Regions from separate parts of the Roseburia sp. CLA-AA-H209 genome, predicted to be linked through region 1. Evidence: a T-box and tRNA genes for the amino acid it is inferred to sense, from the RefSeq annotation. Region 1 holds a T-box; the other holds one or more tRNA genes.
The links. A T-box is a leader RNA that pairs with one kind of tRNA and senses whether it is charged. The one in region 1 lies ahead of thrS (threonine--tRNA ligase), so its partner is inferred to be a tRNA-Thr.

Region 1 (9,101 bases):
TTAAGAGTAGACACAGAAATATTTTGCTAAAACTTACTGATATTCCACTTTTTAGGAACAGCAGAAGCTTGCACACTCTGTTTCCATACAGGTACAGGCATTCGTTCCGGCTACCTGGATGTCTTTTGCATGACATTTTCTTCCTTCATTGAATTTACAGTTTACTGCCTCACAGGTAACATCGCTCATCTTAGGCGGTTTACCGGTCGAATTGGCACATCCACAGTTTTTCTTCTCTTCAAAACTTCCACAGCTTGTCTCGCTGTTGCGGTTTGCATGTGCACCCTCTACCGTAATATTTCCACGGCAACAGCAATCATCTTTCTGGAAACTGCAGCTTCTTACAGAACATTTTAATTCTGTCACAAAAATCATCTCCTTTCTTTTGTTACACGTTTAGTATCTCCAAAGGAAATCTTTTTATGTTACCAACTTCATGAAAAAAAGAATGTACCTTGACACATTCTCGTGCCTGCGGCGGTCGCTTTCCTGTAAAGCAAAAAAGACTGTTGTCCGGTGCAAATGCCAGCAACAGTCTTTTTGAATCCATATAAATTATAAAATTAAAAATTAGATTTTATTGCATTTTTATTTTTCTTCTGCAACTTCTTCCTTACGGATTTCCTTTGTACGAATCTCTTCGCAGATTGCATCAATGAATTCTCCTAAAGGTTTTACGCCTTCATCTCCTGCAAAACGGCTTCTTACGGATACGGTTCCGTTCTCTGCCTCCTGCTGACCAACTACCAGCATGTACGGCAGCTTATCCAGTCTTGCTTCACGAATCTTGAATCCGATTTTCTCAGAACGGTTATCAACCGTTACATCTACATCATGAGCTGCTAATTCTTTTCTTACCTGCTCTGCATAGTCTGCATATTTTTCAGAAATCGGCAATACTCTTACCTGTTCCGGGCAAAGCCAGGTTGGGAATTTTCCTGCATAATGTTCAATCAGCCATGCAAGGGTACGCTCATAACATCCCATGGATGTACGATGGATAATCCAAGGAAGTACTTTCTCACCCTTCTCATCGATATAGTACATGCCAAACTTCTCTGCACTTGCACAGTCAAGCTGGATGGTAACCATGGTATCTTCTTTTCCATATACATTCTTTGCCTGAATATCAATCTTTGGTCCGTAGAATGCAGCTTCCCCATCTGCTTCTGTATACTTGATGCCATTCTTATCCATAACATCACGCAGATACTGCTGGGTACTGTTCCAATATGCTTCGTCGCCCAGATATTTTTCTTTGTTGTTCGGATCCCATTTGGACAGACGGTAAGTAACATCTCCATCGATACCAAGTGTAGTCATTACATAATGGCAAAGTTCAGTACATCTGGTAAGTTCTTCTTCCGCCTGTTCCGGGCAAAGAATAATATGTGCCTCTGTAATAGTAAACTGTCTGACACGGGTAAGTCCATGCATCTCTCCGGAGTCCTCATTCCGGAACAATGTAGAAGTCTCTGACATCCGATATGGCAGATCTCTGTAAGAGTGCTGTTCATTCATGTATACATAATACTGGAATGGACAGGTCATCGGACGCAGTGCCATTGTCTCTTTGTCGTCGCTGTCCTTATTTAAAATGAACATTCCATCCATGTAGTGATCCCAGTGTCCGGAAATCTTATAAAGGTCGCTCTTTGCCATCAGCGGAGTTCTGGTACGTACATAACCCCACTCTTTATCCTCTAAGTCTTCTATCCAACGCTGCAGTTTCATAATCATCTTGGTTCCCTTTGGTGTAAATAAAGGAAGTCCCTGTCCGATAACATCAACAGTGGTAAATAATCCCATTTCACGGCCAAGTTTGTTATGGTCACGGCGTTTGGCATCTTCTAATTTCTCTAAGTATTCTTTTAACTCTTCCTTCTTATTAAAAGCAGTACCATAAATTCTCTGTAATCTTGCTTTGTCAGAATTACCTCTCCAATATGCCATGGAAGATGATGTCAGTTTAAATGCCTTTACGCCCTTGGTTGTCATCAGATGTGGACCAGCACATAAATCTACGAAGCCGCCCTGGTCATAGAAAGAAATTTCTTCTCCCTCTGGTAATTCTTCAATCAGTTCTACTTTGTATGGCTCATTACGTTCCTGCATGAATTTGATTGCTTCCTCTCTTGGAAGTGTGAATCGTTTTAATTCATGACCTTCCTTGATAATCTTCTTCATCTCTGCTTCCAGATTATCGAGGTCTTCTCTTGAAAATGGGGCATGATCAAAATCATAATAGAATCCATCTTCAATTGCCGGTCCAATCGTAATCTTGGCATCCGGGAATAATTTTTTTACCGCCTGAGCCAGTACATGGGATGCAGTATGGCGGATTACCTTTAATCCTTCTTCATCACTTGCTGTTATAATATTTAAATTGCAGTCCTTGTCAAGAACGGTTCGTAAATCCACCACTTCTCCGTCTACTTCACCGGCGCATGCAACTCTTGCAAGGCCTTCGCTGATATCTGCTGCAATATCATAGACTGATTTTGCTTCACTGTACTCTTTTACTGAGCCATCTTTTAATGTGATTTTCATGTTCAAGTCTCCTTTTCTTATTATATTGGTATTAAAACTACGAGAAACACGCTTTGCGAGTTTCTCGCGCCTGCGGCGGTCGCTTGCGACATTTACCTTATACGCCGCAGTGCGCATCCTCGCGGAGCGTTTTTTGCTTTACAGGAAAGCAATTTCCTGTAAAGTAAAAAATCCCTGATGCATAAAATTTATGCATCAGGGACGATACTCTATCGTGGTTCCACCCTGCTTGCTGTACTTATCGTACAACCGCTCATTCTGATGATAACGGAATCACCGGACCGGATTGGGGTCACTCAGAGCTGGTCTTCACATTACACTCCATCAGAATACTCTCACCAACTGTATTCCTCTCTTTGACTTCCTGTCATGCTACTCGTCTCTTCTTTGTTTTGTCCTTTTGACAAAAGCTATTTTATACTCTTTTTTCTGCTATGTAAAGAGTTTTTCTGTGAAATATTTTCCAAATGTTTTCCAAAATATTTTATTCTTATCTTCCGCAGCAGAATTTATATTTCTTTCCACTTCCACAAGGACACGGATCATTTCTTCCGACTTTCTTTCCAACTACAACAGTGCCGGATTTCTTCTGCTCTAAATAAAGCTTTCTCTTGGTATCTGCATCAAAAATTTCATCCCACTGTGGTAATTCATAGAGCCAGTCAGCTTTGGCATCTACCATGTTCTTGTATAATTTTTCTTTATTGAATGCAAGGCTTACCTTGGTATCCTCTTCCATAGTATCAATTGGGTTTGGTGTTACCAGGCTGTCATTGATTCCATCTAAGAATCCAGTCATATCCATAATGCTGAGGTCGTATTTCTCTGCCAGCTCTTTTACAGTTCCTTCTACCTTCTCATCCGGGTTTGTTAAAAGCTTCTCATATACGCCCTTCTCTAACATAAAATATCTCTGCCAGAACTTCTGTAATTTTCCTCTATCTGCCTGCTGATCATAAGCAATCTTCTGCCATTCTTCTAATAATGCCATTGTTCATATCCATCCTTTAATCCATATTTAGTCGTATAACGCTTGTTTCAGTATAGCATATTTTGTGCTTTTTTCAAGTATTTATCCTCTGCAACTTTACATTTTCTGATTGACTATCCGCTGTCAAATGTTAAAATAATATATATTGCTTTTTTCTAAAAACAGGTCATCAAAGAAAGTTGAGGTCATATATGAAAAAGACAAAACAGATTCTTGCAATTATCGGTGTTGTACTCTTAGTTGCCCTCTATGTTTCCACTCTTGTTTTTGCATTGATTGGAAGCGATCTTGCCACAAACTGTCTTAAGGCTTCCATCTATGCCACTGTGGTTGTCCCGGTTCTCATCTGGGCTTATACCATGGTATACCGCTTACTTAAGAATCATTACTCTTTAAGAGAAGATTTGGATTCCATCAAAAAAGAAGCTTCCGGGCAGGATGCTTCCGCAAAAACTTCAAATGAACCAAACATCAAAAAAGAGGATTGCGAATAACCACAATCCTCTTTTATAACTTGTCCACTTCTTAAAATTAAGCAAGTTTTGTTTTTGCAAGCTCTGCTAATGTTGCAAATCCTTCTGCATCATTTACAGCCATCTCAGCTAACATTTTACGGTTCATATCAACACCAGCTAATTTTAAACCATACATAAATTTGCTGTAAGATAATCCATTCATTCTTGCTGCTGCGTTAATACGGGCAATCCATAACTGTCTGAACTGTCTCTTTCTCTGTTTTCTTCCTGCATAAGAACTTGTTAAGGCTCTCATGACAGACTGTTTTGCTACTCTATACTGTTTGGAGCGTGCTCCTCTGTAACCTTTAGCTAATTTTAATGTTCTATTATGTTTCTTTTTAGCGTTTAAGCCGCCTTTAATTCTTGCCATGTTCTATTCCTCCTTAACCAATTCTTATAAATATGGTAAAATCTTCTTCATATTCTTAACATTTGTTGCATCTGTCATTGCAGGTTTTCTAAGATTTCTCTTAGTCTTAGTTGTTTTCTTTGTTAAGATATGTCTCTTATAAGCCTTGTTTCTCTTTAATTTTCCTGTTCCTGTTAATTTGAAACGTTTTGCTGCTGCTCTGCTTGTTTTCTGTTTTGGCATAATTTATTCCTCCTTAAAATCATTATCTTTTCTCTGCCAGCACCATACCCATGCTTCTGCCTTCCAGCTTTGGTGCTTTCTCCACTACTGCAATATCTGCAAGTGCTTCTGCAAAATCATCCAGAATATGTTTGCTTGCCTGTACATGTGCCATTTCTCTGCCACGGAAACGAAGTGTAACTTTTACTTTATTTCCTTTGGAAATGAACTTTCTTGCGGCATTCATTTTGGTATTCAAATCATTGGTATCGATATTTGGAGAAAGACGAACTTCTTTTAATTCAACCGTTTTCTGTTTCTTACGTGCTTCCTTCTCTTTTCTTGCAAGCTCATATCTGTATTTACCGTAATCGATAATCTTACATACAGGTGGCTTTGCTCCAGGAGCAATCTTTACTAAATCAAGTTCTGCTTCCTGTGCCAGCTTATATGCTTCTCTTGCTGACATGATACCTAACTGTTCACCATCCGCGCCAATCAGGCGGACTTCCTTATCTCTGATTTGTTCATTGATCATTAACTCGCTAATGGTCGTACACCTCCAAAATTAAATTCACCACAGCTTTGCCAGACAACTTTCCGTTTATTTCCGCAAAAAAAGTGGATAGACAGACTATCCACTTCAAAATGATTCGCTCATTGCATACTCATTATAAACACTTAGTCACTTGATTGTGCTAAGGTGAGAGTGGATACTCTACTTTCTTCAACTTGCTTATAGTACCATATGTCATTTCGTTCGTCAAGCATTATTTTTACCGATATTCGCTTCTGATATTTTCCGCCCTCTCAATAATCGTTTCCGGGAACCCGGTAAAGGAAAGCAGGCGGATTGCATTCTGGGAATTTGCCGGTCCCTTCTGCAATTTATAATCAAATACAATATCCTCTTCTCCAAACTCTTCGGAAAAATGATAATTGTCATAACCAGTTTTTTCAAGCTCCGTCAATTCCTTATCATGGGATGCCACAATTGCAATGCAGTTATGATGTGCCAGATATTCCATGATTGCTTTTGAAGCTGCAATACGCTCCTGGGTATTGGTTCCTCTTAAGATTTCATCAATAACACAGATAACCAGTTCATCCTCCGACAAAGCATCCAGAATACGTTTTAAATATTTAATCTCTTTGATAAAATAACTGTCACCGGATAAAATATCGTCTCTTACCGCCATGGAAGTAATCATTTTTGCATGAGGCAGATGCATTCTTTTTGCGGTGCAGGTATGAATGCTCTGTGCCAGTATCACATTGACAGCTATGGTCTTGATAAAGGTTGACTTACCGGAAGCATTGGAGCCTGTGATAATGCAGTTATGCTGAAGTTCCATAGAATTGGTCACTGCTCCATGAAGCAGCGGATGATAAATTTCTTCCATCTCAAGCTGCTTTGTTTCCTCATATTCCGGTACTGTCACAAGAGGCAGACTCTTTCGGAAAGAGCCTGTGCTGACCGCTGCATCCAGTTCTCCTACCACCCGGTAAATCTTAAGATAAGCATCCTGGTTATCCATAAACTGATTCAATACTTTCATATAAGTAAGGATATGCCACTGGGTTACCCCCAGCAGGAAATCCTGCAGCATTTCAAACACATCTCCCATGGCATTTCTGCTCTGGATATTTAGCAGAAATGCCTTCTTATCCATTTTGGCAAATACCGGAAGCAGCGGTGCCAGTTCTTCACAAATTTTGTCTTTCCGGTATTCCTGCTCCAGTTCTCGTGCTACCGTAATCAGGTATGCCGCCGTTCCCATCATATGAATCTCCTGGTCAAACTTCAGCCGGACCGTAAAGATATACACCGACAAATTCACAAGAAATACTACCACCAAAGCTGACAGAGCATATATATTATGAAATACGACTGCCGCCACAACAACTACCACCAGCAATATCCGGAGCATCTGATAAACCCAGAGATTTGAAATTGCAAAATCCTCTACTGTCTGGATAAAGGATGGAATATAGTAAGCCTCGTCTCTCTTTCCAAGCTTTGACAAAGTTTCTTCCAGATGATAGCGTTTTTCATCATCTGCTTCACAAAAAGCTATTCTTTTTTCTAAAAGCTCCTCTTCTTCCTTCGTCTGCTTCGCATAATGAAGCTTTGCATATAAAATTTCTTCTCCCATGGTGGAATCACAGTTGTTGATTCTCTGGTACACATCATCCATATTAAGGTCATTCCATGTGACCTCATCCACCTGCTGTGTTCCACCCACAGTATCCAGATAATTTCTTATCAGTTCTCTTTTGAATTCCTTTTTCTCAGGTTCTTTTCCATATTTTTCTTTCAGTGTCCGTTTGCAGCGGTTCTTCCAACTCTCTTTTGTTTTAATTGCTGAATAAGTAAATCCTGCAATCATAATTACTACAAGGATTGCTGCTTCCATTTCTTCGCCTTCCTACTGCATGATTCCAATGGTATCTATCCAGTAAATATTATCTTTATCCATAATTCCATTTACAGTAACAGTATCTCCCTCATGCAGGAAAATCAATTGTTCATTATCAGAAAACTTCTGCCAGTATACCATACCGTCGTCTCCTGCCAGATAAACATAGGTCTCTCCTGCAATCTCAACATACTGCATTTCACTGATTACAAAACTTCTTGTCTCTGTCTCACCTTCCGGAATTGTTTTTCCCTTGGCTGCTGTCTGTGCATTACCTGCAGTGCTGTTGCTGTCCCCGGAAGAATTTTCTGCCTCTTCCGGATTCCCAGTGTTTTCTGTACCATCACTGCCTGTCATCTTACGATACTTTGCAAAGCACTCATCGAGACTGGCTGCTGTTGTTACCATATTATAAGATTCTACATTTACCATGCCATAAAGCTTCACTATGCCGCTGGCATCTTTTAATACCATAATATAAGTCGGCTGACCATCTACATTAATCAAAGACGGGAAAGATGCACGGTATCCTTTCTCCTGCACTTCTCCTTCTGCAGCAGCCATTGCAGAGCTTTCATCTGCTCCTGCAATACTGTAATAATGTGCTTCTGAAGTCCGCTCATTTACCAGTATAAACCCGATATTGGAGGCATCATCATTGACAGAAGTAACTCCGGTATAAATCCAGATATCCCCGTCTTTGGCAACATAGCCGAAGTTTGCTTCGTAAGATTCCTCATCTCCGTCTTCATCCTCTACTACCGTTTCCGTACATTTCTTACAGCCTTTTTTGCCGAAGATGCTGTTCATAAATCCATTAGATAATTCTCCATACCAGTTATACTGTTCCACCAGAAGATCCCCGTCAAAGACATCATCCATCCAGTTCGGCACTTCTGATGCATCATAATACTGACAGTCTCCGCTGATTGGGTCACAGCTGATTGCACCCTCGACGGTTTCTCCACCAAATAAACCGATGGTGTATTTGTATACACTGGCAATATAGTATGGGTTTCCATCTTCGTCCACTTCAAAATGAAGATTTCCGAAAAGTTTATCCGGGTAATTCATACGGATATGCCTTCTTAAATCCTTGCCAAAGTAAGCAGACGGAACATAAATCATTCCTTCCTTTACCGGAACATACTGCGCCTTCTGTCCTACCGGATCAACAGTTATATAACCCGGAACACCATTTTCCTTATTTCCCATATATTTAAAGAAGCCGGCATACTCTAATGCAGATACTTTCGTTGGTGCCCCCTGATAATCAATCTGTGTGTAGTCTTCCGATACATTATACTGGCTCACCACTTCTGAAAGGCTTCCGATTTCACGATTACCCAGCAATACTGCACTGTCCGTATCCATTAACGCAATCTTTGATACAGAAGATGCTGTATTGATATCGCTGTTAAAATCACTGTCTTCGATGGTCAGGATATCTGCATATGCCTGTGCATGGAACATTTTGCTGCCATAAAATAAAAGAATCAGGAACAGAATTCCGATTACTCCAACTGCTGCAAAAATACCGTTTACCGGCTTTTCCAGCTTTCCTGCGGACTTACCTTCCGCCTTCCTGGCTGCCGATACCAACGCACCTATTATTCCTAACGGGAATAATATAACGCCTAATACAAACAGCCATAAACCTCTGGAATGAATATTCAGTGCCGGAAGCAGAAGATAATACATCACTGCCACCCATAAAATATAAATAACCGGAAGCACAATGGACAGCCCCTTTACATGAGGCAGCTTTACCTGCATTGTTTCAAACTCCATTTTCTTCTTTTTCTTTGCCATACCTAATCTCCCTTTTCTTCTTTGCAATTATTATTGTATTATTTAATTAATACAATAACTCAATTTTAAAATAATGTCAAGTGAAAGCTTTCTTCAAATGGCTGGCAACTAAAAACAGCAGGACGACAAAATGTATTTTCATTTTCTATCGTCCTGCCTGCAATACTTATTTATATTATTTTTTAAGCTCTTGCTGCTTTGCTATCACGCTTTTTATTCTGGATAACCATACATGCTAC
Region 2 (9,101 bases), on a different contig from region 1:
GTTGCAGCCCTTTTGCAGAATAGTGAGTCCATCCAAAGTAACGCCATTATTTTTTTGGATTTTATGCAGCTGAATCGTAACATCTGTATCAAACAGAGAATGAATTTGTAACTGGATTTCAGTAAGAAATTGTTGATATGTCATAAAGACCTCCTGGTTAGAAATGGTAAAAATGAATAAATAGAAAAGAAAGTCCATGGATTATTCCAATGGACTTTCAATATATCATCTTGTGTCTTGAATAACAAGAAAGGTAATATGAAATTTTTCTAAAAAATTTCTAATCTTTTAGAGACCAGAATATTTTAGTAAGATTTTAATTTCTTCCATAGATAGTCATAAGTTTCTGTAGCCGGGACATCAAGACTGTTAAAAATTTCACAGTTTTCTAAAGTTTCCTGATCAGAAAAAATAGTAGTACTTTCCTGAACCTCTTCATCCAGTTCGTCATAAACAGCGGTGTTTGGTGTAGCATACCAGACATAGTCAAAGTTTTCCATACCGATATCTTCACGACAGAGATAATTTAAAAACTGTTCTGCAGCATCCTTATGCTGGCAGGTTTTAGGAATGAACCAGGAGTCCATCCACATATTAGAACCTTCTTTCGGAACCACATAATCAAGATCATCATTATAATCCTGTGCATAGGCAGCCTCTCCGGAATAAATAAGAGCCATGGCAGCATTTCCGGCAATCATTTCATCGGCAGAAGAATCTACCAGATAGGAGTAGACTAAATCTTTCTGGTCACAAAGCATGGAAAGTGCTTCGTTTAATTCATCTTCATCCGTAGTATTGATGGAATAGTCCAAAAGCCGGAGTGCAGGAACGAAGGTATCGCGGACGGAATTTTCCATGATAATCTGTCCCTTATATTTCGGATCCCAGAGAACATTCCAGCTGTCCATATCAGCTTCATCTACCATGGTTTTATTGTAGAGAATACCCAGTGTGCCGAAGAAATAAGGTAGTGTGTATTTCGTTTCCGGGTCAAAGGCCTTGGAAAATTCCACATAGGTCGGGTCGATGTTTTCGTAAAGTGGAATATTATCATAATCCATTTCCAGAACTTCGCCTTCATGAATCAGCTTTTGAATCATATAGTCGGAGGTACAGATTAAATCGTATTTGATGGAACCCGCCTTATATTTGGTATACATTTCCTCCGGACTTTCATATTCTTCGTATTTGATGGTAATACCGGTTTCTTTTTCAAATTGCTGGATAACATCCGGCTCTATATATTTTCCATAATTTAAAATAACAAGTGCATTTTCATCCTCTTTCTGTCCACAGCCGGAAAGAGTAAGGAGACCAGCAATAAGCATAAATGAAAATAAGAATTTCTTCATTTCTTAAGACCTTCCTTTCGCATCCTTGACACTGCGGTAATTCATAATCAGAAGAAGCACCAGAGCAAGGAAGAATAAAATCGTAGACAGTGCATACATTTCCGGAATAATACCTTTACGCAGCTGGGTATAAATCATGGTAGACAATGTGTTGACACCGGCACCTTTGGTAAAGTAGGTGATGGAAAAATCGTCTAAGGACATTGTCACAGCCATCAGAAAACCGGAGAATACACCAGGCTTGATATCCGGCCATACAATTTTGAAAAATGCATAAAGTGGTGTTGCGCCTAAGTCTCTGGCAGCCTCATAGGTATGGGAGGAGGTGTTGGAAAGCTTAGGCAGTACATTTAAAATGACATATGGAATGTCAAAGGTAATATGTGCAATCAATACGGTTGATGTTCCAAGCGCTGTAAAGCGGACAAAAAGCAGCATCAGGGAAATACCGGTTACAATATCTGCATTCAGAAGTGGAATGTTAGTTGCACCAAGCATAATCTGACGGTTCCTTTTCCGCATGGCACTGATTCCGATTGCAGCCATGGTTCCGATTATTGTAGCAATCACAGAAGATGCAACGGTAATCAGAATCGTGGTATAAAAGGCATTCATAATAGTCGGGTCAGAAACAAGATTGCGATACCATTCTGTCGTAAATCCGCCCCATTTTACACGGGAGAGGGAGTTGTTGAAGGAAAGTACAATCAGAACTCCAATCGGAAGATACAGAAACAGGAAAATAATTGCAAGATAAATTCTTGATAAACTTTTCTTTACCATACTGCATGCCCTCCTGATTCACCGGCACGATTCATAAATGCCATACTGATTAATACAAAAAGCATAAGTACAATGGAAAGTCCGGAACCTAAATTCCAGTAGGAACCCTGCATGAAGGACTGCTCAATAACATTTCCAATGAGAAGTACTTTACCTCCGCCTAAAAGGTCTGAAATAACAAAGGAGGTAAGTGCCGGTACGAATACCATAATAATTCCACTGATAATTCCAGGCACAGTAAGCGGCAGAATGATACGGAAGAAGGTGATAAAACTGTTGGCACCTAAATCCCTTGCCGCATCTATTGTTTCCTTGCGGATACGTACTATGGAATTGTAAATCGGCATAATCATAAATGGAAGAAAATCATAAATCATGCCAAATACAACGGCTCCCTGGGTATTTAACATATGAAGCTTCGGGATGCCAAAAATGGAAAGGAATCCATTGATAATTCCATTATTGGAAAGTAACATCTGCCATGCTAAAATACGCAGCATGAAGTTCATCCACATTGGCAGGACGAAGATAAATACCACAAAGCTCTGATGCTTGATATGAAGACTGTTTAATATCATGGCAAGCGGGTAGGAGAGCAGGAGACAGACAACCGTACATAAGATACCAAGCTTCAAGGAAAGCAGGAGTGCTTTTATATGTACCGGGTCTGCAATTGCAGCAATATTTGCCCAGGTAAAACCACCGTCACTGTTGGTGAATGCGTAATATAATATCATCAGAATCGGAAGTACAGTAAATCCAATAATCCAGACCAGATAAGGTCCGGCTAAAAGTCTTTTTCTGGCATTATGCATCGAGTTCCACCGCCTTTTCGTCACTGGATTCCGGTTTATGCATAATCTGGATATTGAAAGGGATTACCTTCATTCCTACATGGCTTCCGGTTTCAAAATATTTGGTGGTATGAACAAGCCATTCATAGCCGCCAGCCATAATTTCGATTTCATAGTGGACACCCTTGAAGATAACAGAAGTAATATCACCATCCATAAAACCGGTGCCGGCTTCTACAATCTCAATATCTTCCGGGCGGATGACTACGTCTACCGGTTTATTATTACCAAAACCGGTGTCGACACATTCGTGCTTGATGCCTAAGAAGCTGACTAATTTATCCTCAATCATGACACCGTCAATGATATTGCTGTCTCCGATAAAGTCGGCAACGAATGCATTTTCCGGCTCATTATAAATATCTTCCGGAGTACCAATCTGCTGGATATAGCCCTGATTCATGACAGCAATGGTGTCTGACATGGTAAGGGCTTCTTCCTGGTCGTGGGTAACATAGATAAAAGTAATGCCAAGTTCATTTTTCAGACGAATCAGTTCGTACTGCATGTCCTGACGCATTTTTAAATCCAGTGCGCCCAAAGGCTCGTCTAAAAGGAGCACCTTTGGTTCATTTACAATGGCACGGGCAATGGCAATACGCTGCTGCTGGCCACCGCTTAAGGAATCAATGCTGCGGTTTTCATAACCGTCTAAGTTTACAAGCTTTAAGGCATATTTGATTTTATCCTGAATATAAGCCTTGCTTTTTTTACTGATTTTTAAACCAAAAGCAATATTATCTGCAATGCTCATATGGGTAAAAAGTGCGTATTTCTGGAATACGGTATTTAATTTACGCTCATTTGGCGGAAGAGAAGTAATATCTTTTCCATCAAAAATAATACGTCCGGTGTCCGGTGTCTCAAAACCACCGATAAGACGCAGGGTAGTAGTCTTTCCACAGCCGGAAGGTCCCAGCAGTGTTAAGAATTCGTTTTCCTTTACATAAAGATTTAAGTCATCCAAAATCATATTTCCGTCATAAGTTTTGGTAATATTTTCTAATTGTATTAATTTCTTGCCCATCATAACCTCCTAAAAACTTGGCGGGTTTGTAACCCAGATAAGAACGGCATCTTTCCTGCCGGTATTTTCGATATGGTGCTTTTTATTGGACTTAAGATAAAAAGACTCCCCCTGTCTTGCAGTATAAGTACGGGTACCATATATGATTTTAATGGAGCCCTTAAGTACATAGCCGAATTCTTCTCCCTCATGTGGAAGATAGATGTCTGATGTGCCGCCGGGCTTCAGCGTCAGCCGTACCGGTTCCATCATATCTTTCTGGGCACCGGGAACCATCCATTCGATTAAGCTCCTGTGTTCCGCATCTTCTTTTTCAAAATAATCTTCATTTTTAAAGACAAGCTGTGCAGGTTCATCATCTGCAAAAAATTCTGCCGGCGTAGTGCCGAGACACTGGATAATATCTAAAAGTGTACCCACGGAAGGAGATGTAAGATTACGCTCTAACTGGGAGATAAATCCTTTGGATAATTCCAGACGGTCAGCCAGTTCCTGCTGGGTGAGACCGTAGAGAATCCGCAGCTCCTTGATTTTATTTCCAATATCCATTTTGTACTTCCTTTCCATGAAAAGTGATTTTACATAGTTTTTACAAAATGAAGCTAATAATGTATTTGAAGTTTAATAATAATAAACTCACTAAGGAGTATTATGAGAAATTGAAAGAGAAATGTCAATACTATTTTTAGATTATTTTTAGACAACAAAAAAAGCTCCCGAGGGGACTCGAACCCCTGACCTACGCATTACGAATGCGCCGCTCTACCAACTGAGCCACGGAAGCAGAATAATCTGGTTATATGCGAAATAAAATATTTTTCTCAGACAACCCTTTATTTATTAAAATCATACTATAATATTATATATAGAAAAAAATAAATTTGCAATGTTTTTTTGAAAAAAGTTGTTCTTTCAATGGTTACTTGGTATAATGGGCGTAGATGTGTAAGAACCGGAGAAAGATGAACCGGCTTATGAAAAGGGAAATCATTACAAGGAGGAAGTTTTTTTCATGGAAGTGAAGGAATTTGTTTCAGGGGGAAAGAAAACTGAGGACAGTAAGAAGAATATGAAGAAGAAAATCAACAGCGCAAAGAAAAATTATGCAAAGAAGAACAGTCAGTTTACGATTGCAGAATTAAAGGAAAACAGCGCGCTGATTATGTTATGTGTATTTGTGGTTTTTGCCGTATTGGAAATTGTTCTGGGTATACTGGTATGGAAGATGCCGGTAGTGAGCGTATGTATTGTAGTGTTGATTGAAGCGGGACTTGCTGCATGTCTGCATAACCTTCCTGTCTGGCTGCATGGAATTGTTGCAGCAGCAGAGATTGTCGTTGGAATAATTTCCGGTAAAGTGATATTTATGCTGATTGGAATTTTATGCTATGGGGCAGCTTTGTTTGCCTTAAAATTCCAGAAGGAAAATAATCCGCTTTCTATATTAAAATAAGAAGAAATCATACCAGGAGATAAAACATGGATCCCTTACAATTAGTAGAGTTATTAAGAGGACACAGAACTTATATTCAGACACATAATTTTCCAGATCCGGATGCGATTGCCAGTGCCTTTGGCTTACAGCATTTTTTAAATTACCATGGGATTAAAGCAGATATCTGTTATGATGGCAAGATTGAACGCCTGAGTACAAGAAAGATGTTTGATACATTTCATATTGATATTTTGTCTAAAGAAGATTTGGATGATATGAAGAAAGAGGACTATATTGTTACCGTAGACTCCCAGAAATATAATACGAATCTGACCGATTTTATCGGGGATGAGGTGGCATGTATTGACCATCATCCGACAGTAATTGCCTGTGAATATGCTTATAAAGATGTGCGCCGTGTAGGAGCCTGTGCCACAATGATTGCAGAGTATTTTTATCTTACCAATACACCAATGAGCCGGGATGTGGCGGCAGCACTGGCATATGGCATCAAGATGGATACGGATGACTTTGTTCGTGGTACAACAAAGCTTGATGTGGATATGTTTGCATACATCTATCCAATGGCAGATGTGGAAGAGTTAAAATCCATGTATGTAAATGTAATGGAGTTTTCTGATTTAAAGGCATATGGTGCAGCAATCGATAATATCCACATTTATGATGATGTGGGATTTGCATCGATTCCGTTTGATTGTCCGGATGCGCTGATTGCAATTATTTCAGACTTTATTTTATCTCTTGATGTAGTTAATATTTCCGTGATTTATGCAATCCGTTCTGATGGCATTAAGTTTTCTGTCCGGAGTGCATTCAATCATGTAGATGCCGGAAGAGTTGTAGCAAAGGCATTAGCAGATTATGGAAACGGTGGCGGACATCCGGCAATGGCTGGCGGCTTCATTCCAAAGAAGAATATGGAAAAGTTGGAACCGGACCGGGATTATAAATTAGAAATGCTGTTCTTAGAGCAGATCAAGACAGAAGAAGGAAGGTAAGATACCATGGCAGAAAATCAGGTGAAGATAACCTATCATATTTATCTTGAGGCAGAGGATGTATCCCAGTCGAGAATTTTATCCAGTACCTCTTATGTAAAGAACTTATTTAAAAATTGCGGCAATCATTATTTTCAGGGTGTAGACTTTGATGATGAAAGTGATTTGGATGATTTTACCCTGCGTCTCTTTGTGGAGCAGGAAATCTTAGAAGAAGAGTGCAGCGTAGAGGCAGATGCAAAAGACTTTCCGGCAGATATGGCAGAATTCTTGGATAATATAGCCCAGGCACATTCTTTCCTTGATATGGAAGGTGATTTTATCGTGGAATATCAGGGCGAGAAAGTAAGTTTTAAGTTTGCTTCTGAAGCAGGAGCAGATTACTGTGACTTTGAAGAAATCGAAGAAGCATAAAAATTCATAAGCAATTTCCTGTAAAGTAAGAAAGAGAAAGGCAGTATGAAGAGCAGGTGCAATTCATACCGCCTTTCTTTAGTTCCTCTTTAAGCAGAGCTTCTCAAAACTTCCAATCAGCTGATAGAGCAGCATGGCAATGAGACAGAGAATCAGAATCGATAAGATGACCCAGTCTAATTTAAAAACCTGGCTGCCATAAATAATAAGATAGCCTAAGCCTTTTTTTGCTGCAATAAATTCACCGATGATAACACCAACCAGACAAAGACCGATGTTGACTTTCATAATAGAAAGCAGGGTGGGAATACAGCCCGGCAGCATAATTTTAAACATGACATCATTACGGGTGCCGCCTAATGTCTTTATCAGAAGAATCTTTTCTTTATCCATATCACAAAAAGCAGTGTAAAGACTCAGAATAGAGCCAAAGATAGCTACGGACATACCGGTGATGATAATGGTCTTGTAATTGCCTCCCAGCCATACAATCAGCAGCGGAGCCAGCGCAGATTTTGGCAGGGAATTTAAAACCACAAGATAAGGCTCTAAGGTTTCGGATAAGGTTTTGGAAAACCAGAGGATTGCAGCAATCAGTAATGTTAAAATAATAACAAAGAAAAAGCTGCTTAAGGTTTCAAACAGGGTGATTCCAATGTGATAAAGGAGCTTCTGACCGGTAATCATCTGGTAGAAGCAGATGATAAGTCTGGTGGGACTGCTGAAAATAAAGGGGTCGATTTTTCCATATCTGGCACAAAGCTCCCATTGTAATAAAAAGACAACAAGAATCAGAACGCGAAAGATTTTTATTTTAAGCTGATGCCTGCGGCATTGCCGTAAGTACATAAGCTGTGCAGAGGATGGGTTATTCATTTTGATTAAATTCCTTCCATATTAAGTTAAAATAGGATTTAAAATGGCTGTCATTCCGTTTTTCTAAAGGCGTAAGACCAGGATCAAAAGATATGGGTATAATGGAGCGGATTGTGCCCGGCCGGTGGCTTAAGACAATAACACGGTCTCCCATGGAAATTGCTTCGGATAAATCATGGGTTACAAGAATGGCGGTTTTATGTTCCTGCCGCAGAATGGTACCGATGTCATTGCTGACATTAAGGCGGGTCTGATAATCTAATGCCGAGAAGGGTTCATCTAAGAGAAGCAGCTCCGGGCGAAGTACCAGGGTCCGAATCAGGGCAGCCCGCTGCCGCATGCCGCCGGAAAGCTCAGAAGGACGTTTTGCAGCAAAATCGGCAAGTCCATAAGTTTCTAACAGCCGGCTGGCATAAGCAAGATTTTCTGGTGTCATTTTGTGCTGGATTTCCAGCCCTAATTGGACATTGGATGCGATGGTACGCCACTCTAAGAGATGGTCTTTCTGGAGCATGTATCCCATATTTAAAATATCCTTTGACTGCAGGGGGTGACCCATGAAGGAAATGCTGCCGCCGGATGGGACAAGAAGACCACAGATAAGGGATAAAAGTGTTGATTTGCCACATCCACTGGGACCTACAATAGCAACAAATTCTCCATTGGATAAAGTAAAACTGATATTGGACAGAGCCTTGGTTTCGCCGTCTTTTGTATGATAAATATAATCTATATTGGACAATTCAAGGATGGAGCACATGGTATTCACCTGATAGAAGTTTATAGGATAATATATGTGAAAAAATGAGATTGGTCACCCGGATTGACAGAAGAAAAGGATAGATTATAATAGGAACAGAATCGACAGAAATTTTGAATGGGAAAGGTAAATACGATGAAAGAAAATTACCAGAAAATATTAGATGAAATGATTGCCGGATTAGAAGAAAAAGGAGAAGTTCCGAAACTTTTGCTTCATAGCTGCTGTGCACCATGCAGTTCTTATGTATTAGAGTATCTTTCCAACTATTTTTATATTACGGTGCTGTATTATAATCCCAATATTTATCCGGAGGATGAATATTATCACAGAGCAGCGGAGCAGAAACGCTTTATTAAAGAATTTCCAACGAAATATCCTGTCACCTATGTGGAAGGAAACTTTGAACCGGAGCGTTTTTATGAAACAGTAAAAGGTTATGAAAATATCCGGGAGGGTGGCGAACGGTGTTTCCGCTGCTATGAATTAAGACTGCGGGAAGCGGCAGAGTATGCGAAAAAATTAAATTGTGATTATTTTACGACAACGCTGTCTATCAGTCCCATGAAGAATGCTGT

Region 2: it has a tRNA-Thr gene. The T-box ahead of thrS (threonine--tRNA ligase) is inferred to sense a tRNA for this amino acid. The anticodon was not compared.

The regions. Positions count from the first base shown of each region.
Region 1 covers NZ_JAJEQU010000010.1:199-9,299, forward strand. The annotation lists gene LKD41_RS10165 (DUF1540 domain-containing protein) at 52-366, opposite strand; gene thrS (threonine--tRNA ligase) at 589-2,550, opposite strand; T-box leader at 2,745-2,947, opposite strand; gene LKD41_RS10175 (SEC-C metal-binding domain-containing protein) at 3,041-3,541, opposite strand; gene LKD41_RS15825 (hypothetical protein) at 3,733-4,035, shown strand; gene rplT (50S ribosomal protein L20) at 4,073-4,429, opposite strand; gene rpmI (50S ribosomal protein L35) at 4,454-4,651, opposite strand; gene infC (translation initiation factor IF-3) at 4,674-5,168, opposite strand; gene LKD41_RS10200 (MutS-related protein) at 5,407-7,047, opposite strand; gene LKD41_RS10205 (hypothetical protein) at 7,060-8,862, opposite strand; gene LKD41_RS10210 (hypothetical protein) at 9,045-9,101, opposite strand, start outside.
Region 2 covers NZ_JAJEQU010000007.1:167,563-176,663, forward strand. The annotation lists gene LKD41_RS08780 (DUF5688 family protein) at 1-144, opposite strand, end outside; gene LKD41_RS08785 (ABC transporter substrate-binding protein) at 306-1,355, opposite strand; gene LKD41_RS08790 (ABC transporter permease) at 1,359-2,138, opposite strand; gene LKD41_RS08795 (ABC transporter permease) at 2,132-2,953, opposite strand; gene potA (spermidine/putrescine ABC transporter ATP-binding protein) at 2,946-4,019, opposite strand; gene LKD41_RS08805 (helix-turn-helix domain-containing protein) at 4,029-4,568, opposite strand; tRNA gene LKD41_RS08810 (tRNA-Thr) at 4,731-4,803, opposite strand; gene LKD41_RS08815 (hypothetical protein) at 5,032-5,472, shown strand; gene LKD41_RS08820 (DHH family phosphoesterase) at 5,499-6,473, shown strand; gene LKD41_RS08825 (hypothetical protein) at 6,480-6,887, shown strand; gene LKD41_RS08830 (ABC transporter permease) at 6,966-7,763, opposite strand; gene LKD41_RS08835 (ABC transporter ATP-binding protein) at 7,756-8,523, opposite strand; gene LKD41_RS08840 (epoxyqueuosine reductase QueH) at 8,641-9,101, shown strand, end outside.